Pelosinus fermentans DSM 17108: one gene and its partner. The protein of the gene in region 1 binds, or shares a complex with, the protein of each later gene. Links are inferred from orthologs where the notes say so. Each region holds a gene or a part of one and is shown in the gene's direction. Other genes may lie near its edges.

What was found.
Region 2: the proteins of mfd (region 1) and uvrA are in contact, whole or in part, in a crystal structure (PDB 4DFC), measured with the Escherichia coli proteins. The link is inferred for Pelosinus fermentans DSM 17108 from one-to-one orthologs.

What each region holds. Positions count from the first base shown.
Region 1 is NZ_AKVN02000001.1:4,290,028-4,294,154, reverse strand. What follows is about bases 89-3,893. They hold mfd (transcription-repair coupling factor), read left to right. Parts: upstream 89-423; coding sequence 424-3,693; downstream 3,694-3,893. Other genes in these bases: spoVT (stage V sporulation protein T), read left to right, coding at 3,864-3,893; FR7_RS19865 (anti-sigma-F factor Fin), read left to right, coding at 89-258. Also shown: more of FR7_RS19865, read left to right, coding at 19-88; more of spoVT, read left to right, coding at 3,894-4,127. UniProt on the Escherichia coli protein: Couples transcription and DNA repair by recognizing RNA polymerase (RNAP) stalled at DNA lesions. Mediates ATP-dependent release of RNAP and its truncated transcript from the DNA, and recruitment of nucleotide excision repair machinery to the damaged site.
Region 2 is NZ_AKVN02000001.1:996,470-1,000,136, forward strand. The notes cover bases 252-3,596. They hold uvrA (excinuclease ABC subunit UvrA), read left to right. Parts: upstream 252-561; coding sequence 562-3,396; downstream 3,397-3,596. Other genes in these bases: uvrB (excinuclease ABC subunit UvrB), read left to right, coding at 252-405. In the rest of the region: more of uvrB, read left to right, coding at 1-251; FR7_RS04600 (acetyl-CoA carboxylase biotin carboxylase subunit), read right to left, coding at 3,639-3,667. UniProt on the Escherichia coli protein: The UvrABC repair system catalyzes the recognition and processing of DNA lesions. UvrA is an ATPase and a DNA-binding protein. A damage recognition complex composed of 2 UvrA and 2 UvrB subunits scans DNA for abnormalities.

The sequences.
Region 1 (4,127 bases):
AAGGAGGAAGCCTTTTTTATGAAAATCTTTTATAATTGTGCACATTGTGGAGCTGCGATTGATGTAATTGAAGTAGATCAAGTAGATGAAGTTAAGTTTGGCTTTGATTGCTTGACGGCTGAAGAGCGTCAAGATATAATAAAAGTTGATACGAAAGAAAATACCATGCATGTTCATTCCTTGTGCGATCAGTGTATAGAGACTTTGGGACTTCATGAAAAAAAAGCGGTTCAACAGCAAATCAATTTTTTACATTAAAAAAAATGGATTAAATCAATAAGGTTCGAAGTATAATGAAGTAATGATGCAGGGCTTTAGCAACAGCTAAAGCCCCTTTTTACCTTTTCACTTTAGGGCTCCAAGGTTTTTCTATGCACAAAATTGTACAGTGTGAAATGCTTTCTTATAATAGGAAGAGGTGCTATGAACAAATTATTTGAAATTATGAAACAAGATCCTGGAATGAAGCGGGTTATTGCCGTTTCCCAATTGACTGCGAGTCAAAGCCAAATCTATGGCGTAACAGGTGTGCAAAAAAGCGCGTTATTAGCAGCGGCATATCAGTCTGCTCCTAAGCCTACTGTGATTGTTACTGGTAATCATGAGTCGGTAGAACAGCTGCGCGCAGATTTTGCCACGCTGCTTCCCAATACTCTTGTTCTCGAACTGCCGGCTTTAGATATTATTACATTTACAGCGGTTGCAAAAGGTGTTGAGTTGGCAGCTCAGCGTATGGATGTTTTGGGGCGGCTGATCCGAGGGGAAAATATAATCGTCTTAGCCACGCCTGAGGCAGCAATGCAAAGAGTACTGCCCCGGGAACACTTTGAAAATAATCGCATTACAATTAGTAACGGATCAGAGATGATACGTGAAGATTTGCTAGAGTCGCTGGTACGTTTTGGCTACGAACGGGTGGATCAAGTGGAGGGGCTTGGTCAGTTTAGTGCCAGAGGCGGTATTGTTGATATTTTCCCCATCAGCAGTAAAGTACCGATTCGTTTAGAGTTATTTGGTGATGAGGTGGATTCCCTGCGGGAGTTTGATCTTGCCTCACAGCGATCGATGCACGCCGTAGAGCAAGTGGATATTCTTCCCCTATCTGAGATTGAAAAAAGTGGAACTCCAACGGTGTTTTTATCGTATTTACCAGCAATTTCAACCATTGTGTTTGACGAGACTGCTCGTATCCGCGAACAGATGGGGAAACTGGTAAAAGAAAATCCAGAGATTAAGAAAAGCACTTTTACGTGGTCAGATATAGTATCGGTGGCAGGGCATTACAATGTGTTATATCTTTCCTTAATGCTGCAAAAGATTCCTTATACCCAGCCTGATGAAATTATTAGTATTACAGCCAAAGGCATTGTGCCTTTTCATCGTCAAATGGATATGCTGATTGCGGAATTAAAAAATTGCCAGGAGCATAAGTCTTACCCTATTATTTTTATGTCTAATCAGGAAAAGGCCGTATCGCTGCAGCATACCTTGGCGGAGGAAGGTCTTTCTGCCGTTTTTTCTGATGTCATCCATACTTTGACCGAAGGTACTGTATTAATAACGGTTGGACTACTCTCAGCAGGCTTTGAACTGCCTCAAGCCCATCTTTTAGTAATTGCAGAAAAAGATATTATGGGCCGCCAGAAGAAAAAACCTCGTCCCAGAGTAGGGAAAGGTCAACAAATTGCTTATTTTCGTGACATTAAGATTGGCGATTATGTCGTTCATATCAATCATGGGATTGGCAAATATGTAGGAGTAGAAACTCTGATTGTAGGAAATGTACATAAGGATTATCTGCATATTCGTTATGCGGGGGAAGATAAACTCTATGTTCCCACGGATCAGGTACATTTACTGCAAAAGTATATTGGCTCTGAAGGCGATGCACCTCGTTTAAATAAAATGGGTGGCAGCGATTGGTTAAAGGCCAAGGGGAAAGCAGAAAAAGCAGTCGCAGACATGGCGAAAGAATTATTGGAGATCTATGCACAAAGGAAGGTTGCATCCGGTTTTGCCTTTGATCCTGATACGCCTTGGCAAAAAGAGTTTGAGGATGCCTTTCCTTATGAGGAAACACCTGATCAGCTCAGTGCTATTATCGAAATTAAGAGTGACATGGAAAAAAGCCAGCCTATGGATCGTTTATTATGCGGTGATGTGGGATTTGGCAAAACAGAGGTGGCCATTCGTGCTGCGTATAAAGCCGTCATGGGTGGTAAACAAGTTGCGATACTTGTACCGACGACTGTGTTAGCTCAGCAGCATTATCAGACGATTAGTGCCCGCTTTGCCGGCTTTGGTCCAGTCGTAGATGTAATCAGCCGCTTCAGGAATGCAAGAGAGCAGCGAGGGACTATAGAGGCATTGGTCAGTGGGCAGGTAGATGTATTAATTGGTACCCATCGTATTTTGCAATCAGATGTTATATTTAAAAATATCGGATTGCTGATTGTCGATGAAGAACAGCGCTTTGGTGTAAAACAGAAAGAAAAATTAAAAAAATGGAGTGCGGGGATTGATGTATTGACATTAAGCGCGACTCCAATTCCCCGTACCTTGCATATGTCATTAGTCGGTGCAAGAGATATGAGTATTATTGAGACTCCGCCAGAAGAACGATTCCCCGTCCAAAGCTATGTAGTAGAATACAATGAAGAAGTGATGCGTGATGCAATTAAGCGGGAATTAAAACGAGGCGGTCAGGTATACTTTGTCTATAATCGAGTACAGACTATAGATAAAATGTACCGCCGTTTAGCAGAGATGCTACCTGATGCTAAAATTCGTGTAGCTCATGGACAAATGCCGGAAGAAATGTTAGAACAAGCTATGCTTGATTTTTATGAAGGTACTGATGATGTATTATTATGTACAAGTATCATTGAAAACGGCCTTGATGTGCCGAATGCGAATACGATTATTGTATACGATGCTGATCATTTTGGTTTGTCTCAGTTATATCAAATGCGAGGGCGGGTAGGACGATCCCATCGTATGGCTTTTGCTTATTTTACCTACCGCCAGGATAAAGTACTGACGGAGGTTGCAGAAAAGCGGCTGCAGGCAATAAAAGAATTTGCAGAATTAGGGGCTGGTTTTAAAATTGCTATGCGTGATTTGGAAATCAGGGGAGCTGGTAATTTGTTAGGATCCCAGCAGCATGGACATATTGTAAGTGTAGGTTTTGAAATGTACTGCCGTTTACTGGATGAAGCTGTGCAGCAGTTAAAGACAGGGCGGACGTTAGAAGCGCCTGTGGAACCTGTGCTGGAATTTAATGTAGATGCCTATATAAGTGGCGACTATATTAGTGACGCCATGCATAAAATTGAAATATACCAGCGGATTGCCGCCTGCAGAAATGAAAAACACATTTCCGATCTTGTGGATGAATTAATTGATCGTTTTGGGGAACCGCCTGGTTGTGTATTAAATTTGCTCGAAGTAGTGAAAATTAAAAATTTCTCCAGGGCCATTGGTATTCGTTCTGTCATTCAGCAGCCCAATTATATAGAAGTAGCATTTATTGATAAACCAAATGTAAAACCTGAGCAGATCATGGCATTGAAAGAAGCATTTCCTGCTCGTGTTATGATTTATCCTGAAGGTATTCGACTCAAGACCGTACAAATTAGCAATGATAAATTACTGAATTGGCTAGTCAAAGTGTTTACAACTTTGCTTTGTTAAGAAGTTAAAGAGAAGGTAATCCTAAGATCCCTGCATGCAAATGATATTTTTGTATTATATACCTGTTTTTAGAAATTTTTAGGCATCATGTATGTGAATAAAAATGTCTCGTAAGATATATACTATCACTGAAATCAGATGTCAAAAACTGTAGAAAAGGGGGGATACTGGTGAAAGCCACTGGAATTGTAAGAAGAATTGATGACTTAGGCAGAGTTGTAATACCTAAAGAAATTAGGCGAACACTTAGGATTCGCGAAGGTGATCCATTGGAGATATATGTTGATCGAGAAGGGGAAGTGATCTTAAAGAAATATTCTCCAGTAAGCGAACTAGGTGATTTTGCAAAGGAATATGCCGATTCGTTATATGAAGCAGTCGGCCATATCATCTTAATAGCGGACAGAGATACGATAGTTGCTGTCGCTGGTTCT
Region 2 (3,667 bases), 3.3 Mb from region 1 along the record:
GCAGCTCGTAATGTGAATGGCCGGGTTATTATGTATGCTGATGTGATTACCAAATCCATGGCACGAGCCATGGAAGAAACGGATCGCCGCCGAGATATCCAGATGGCGTATAACGAGGAATATGGCATTACTCCCACCACCATTCAAAAACGGGTTAAAGAGCTGATTGAAACGACAAAAGTGGCTGAAAGCCCTGAACTGTATCGAACAGACCGCTTAGGCAATATGAGCCAGAGTGAAATGTTAGATCTGATCGGCAATCTGGAAAAGGAAATGCGCCTCGCCTCCAAGCAACTGGAATTCGAACGCGCCGCCGAACTCAGAGATATGATCGTAGAACTAAAAGGCAGGGTAGGGAAGGTAGTAAAAGAGAAATCTCCAAAGAGCAAGAAGAGTAAAAAATGATTAAACGCGAAGACGCGAAACCGCTATCACGGTACACGAAGGGACACGAAAAGTTTTCATTAATATTATTTCTTCGTAAAATCTTCGTGCCTTCGTGTTTCAGCTTTTTTTACATCATATGGGACTTATAGATTAGAGTCAGAAAGGAATATACCAATGAAAGAAAAGATTGTTATTAAGGGTGCAAGGCAGCACAATTTGAAAAATATTGATATTGAGATTCCCCGTAATGAGCTGGTTGTCATTACAGGGTTAAGCGGGTCAGGTAAGTCTTCTTTGGCCTTTGATACCATTTATGCGGAAGGGCAGCGGCGTTATGTGGAATCCTTGTCTGCTTATGCCCGTCAGTTTTTGGGGCAGATGGACAAGCCGGATGTGGATTATATTGAGGGGCTGTCTCCTGCCATTTCCATTGATCAGAAAACAACCAGCCGTAATCCTCGTTCCACAGTTGGGACAGTAACAGAAATCTATGACTATTTGCGTCTGCTGTTTGCCAGAGCAGGCCGTCCTCATTGTCCGAAATGCGGTAAGCCCATTACCCAGCAAACCATCGAACAGATGGTTGATCAGTTGGTGGCTTTGCCTGAGGGGACTCGTCTGATGCTTATTGCCGGAGTCATACGAGGAAAAAAAGGCGAACATCAAAAAGTGCTGGAAGATATTCGTAAGAATGGATATGTCCGGGTACGAGTTGATGGGGAAATTCGTGATGTGGCAGATGAAATCAAGTTAGAAAAAAATAAAAAGCACACCATCGAAGTGGTAGTAGATCGGATTGTCCTGCGAGAAGGAATCAATCAGCGGCTGGCGGATTCTCTGGAGACAGCTCTCACCTTGGGAGAAGGCGTGGTAAATGTGGATGTCGTAGGAGATCAGGAACGAATCTTCAGCCAGAATTTTGCTTGTATCGAATGCGGTATTAGTCTGCCTGAAATTGCTCCCCGGATGTTTTCCTTCAATAGCCCTTTTGGTGCGTGCCCGGATTGTACCGGCTTAGGAAACAATATGGAAGTGGACCGCTCTTTAATTGTCCCTGATACTAGCAAGGCTCTTATTGATGGCGCCATCACTCCTTTGAGTAAAAACATAAATTCCTATTTTATGTGCCAGTTAGAAGCAGTACTGGATAAATATAATTACTCTTTACATGACACCTGGGAAAACTTATCTTCACAAGTGCAAGAAATTATTATGACAGGTTCAGGTGTAGAACAGTTTGATTTTGAATATGATAACATGTATGGGGAAACAAAAACCTATCACGCTGTTTTTGAAGGTGTGATCCCGTTATTAAATCGTCGGTACCGGGAAACGGTATCTGATTGGTCCCGGGAAGATATTGAAGAATATATGAGTTCTAAACCCTGCCCCACGTGTAAGGGAGCCAGATTAAAGCCCGAAACCTTGTCGGTTAAGGTTGGCGGTAAAAATATCTATGAGGTAACGGCGGGAACCATTGCAGAAACCCAGGATTTCTTTTCTAATTTAGATTTAACAAATAGGGAGAAAGCCATTGCTCACCAAATTCTAAAAGAGATTCACGCTCGTTTGGGATTTTTGCTGAATGTGGGATTAGATTATTTGACTCTCAGCCGGGCCGCAGGAACCTTATCAGGGGGAGAAGCCCAGCGCATACGGCTGGCTACTCAGATTGGCTCCGGGCTGGTAGGGGTACTGTATATACTGGATGAACCAAGCATTGGCTTGCATCAGCGGGATAACAACCGTCTGTTAACGACCTTAAAGCATTTACGGGATGTAGGCAATAGCCTGCTGGTAGTTGAGCATGATGAAGATACCATGTATGAAGCCGATCACATTATTGATATTGGTCCGGCTGCTGGCGCTCATGGCGGACAAGTGGTAGTTCAAGGAACCGTAGAAGAGATCAAGGCTTGCCCAGAGTCCATCACAGGTCAGTATTTGAAGGGGAGCAAGTATATCCCGGTACCTGCTGTGCGGCGTAAACCCAATGGAAAATGGCTGGAAGTAGTGGGAGCGAAAGAAAACAATCTGAAAAAATTAACAGTAAAATTTCCTTTAGGTGTGTTTACTGCTGTGACAGGTGTATCTGGCTCAGGCAAGAGTACTCTGGTAAATGAGATTTTATACAAAGGGCTGGCAGGACGGGTATATCGAGGTACAAAGACTCGGCCTGGTGCTCATGATGATATTCGTGGTGTAGAATATATTGATAAAATTATTGAGATCGATCAGTCGCCCATCGGTCGTACCCCTCGCTCCAATCCAGCTACGTACACAGGCTTGTTTGATGTTATTCGCGAAGTATTCAGCCAAACCCAGGAAGCAAAAATGCGGGGATATAAGCCTGGACGTTTCAGCTTTAATGTAAAAGGCGGACGATGCGAGGCCTGCCGCGGTGATGGGATTATTAAGATCGAAATGCATTTTTTACCTGACGTATATGTTCCTTGTGAAGTGTGTAAAGGGGCTCGCTATAATCGGGAAACCCTAGAGGTTCGTTATAAAGGGAAGAGTATTTCTCAGGTTCTGGATATGGTAGTGGACGAAGGAGTAGAATTCTTCCAAAACCTGCCTAAACTTCAGCGTAAACTGCAAATTCTGCAGGACGTTGGTTTAGGATATATTAAATTAGGACAACCTGCTACGACTCTTTCTGGAGGAGAAGCCCAGCGGATTAAATTGGCAACGGAATTGGCAAGACGCAGTACAGGTAAGACGCTCTATATTCTTGATGAGCCTACTACCGGTCTGCATACGGCTGATATTCACCGTCTGCTTATCGTGCTGCAGCGTTTGGTCGATGGAGGAGACACCGTTGTAGTGATTGAGCATAATCTGGATGTCATTAAGACTGCGGATTATGTAATTGACCTAGGACCAGAAGGCGGCAGCCGCGGTGGTACCATTGTTGCCAAAGGAACTCCGGAAGACATCGTAAAGGTCAAGGCTTCCTACACAGGACAATTTCTAGCGCCAATTCTGGAAAGAGGAATACGGGAGTAAGGTGTAAGAAAAAAACGCTCGTTTTTACGAGGAAAAGCAAAAACTTTTTGAAACGCGAAGATGCGAAGGTAATGAATATTACGAAATTTGTCATTGCGAGCATAGCGAAGCAATCCTTTACTTGTTAAGAGATTGCTTCACTCCGTTCGCAATGACAAAAGAAAAGTTAGTTATTCTTCGTGTCTTCGCGTTTCAATTGTTTTATTTTAATTTTTCAAATAAAAAAAGAGTAGGCATATTGCCTACCCTTGGGAATAGTATTTTTTATTTT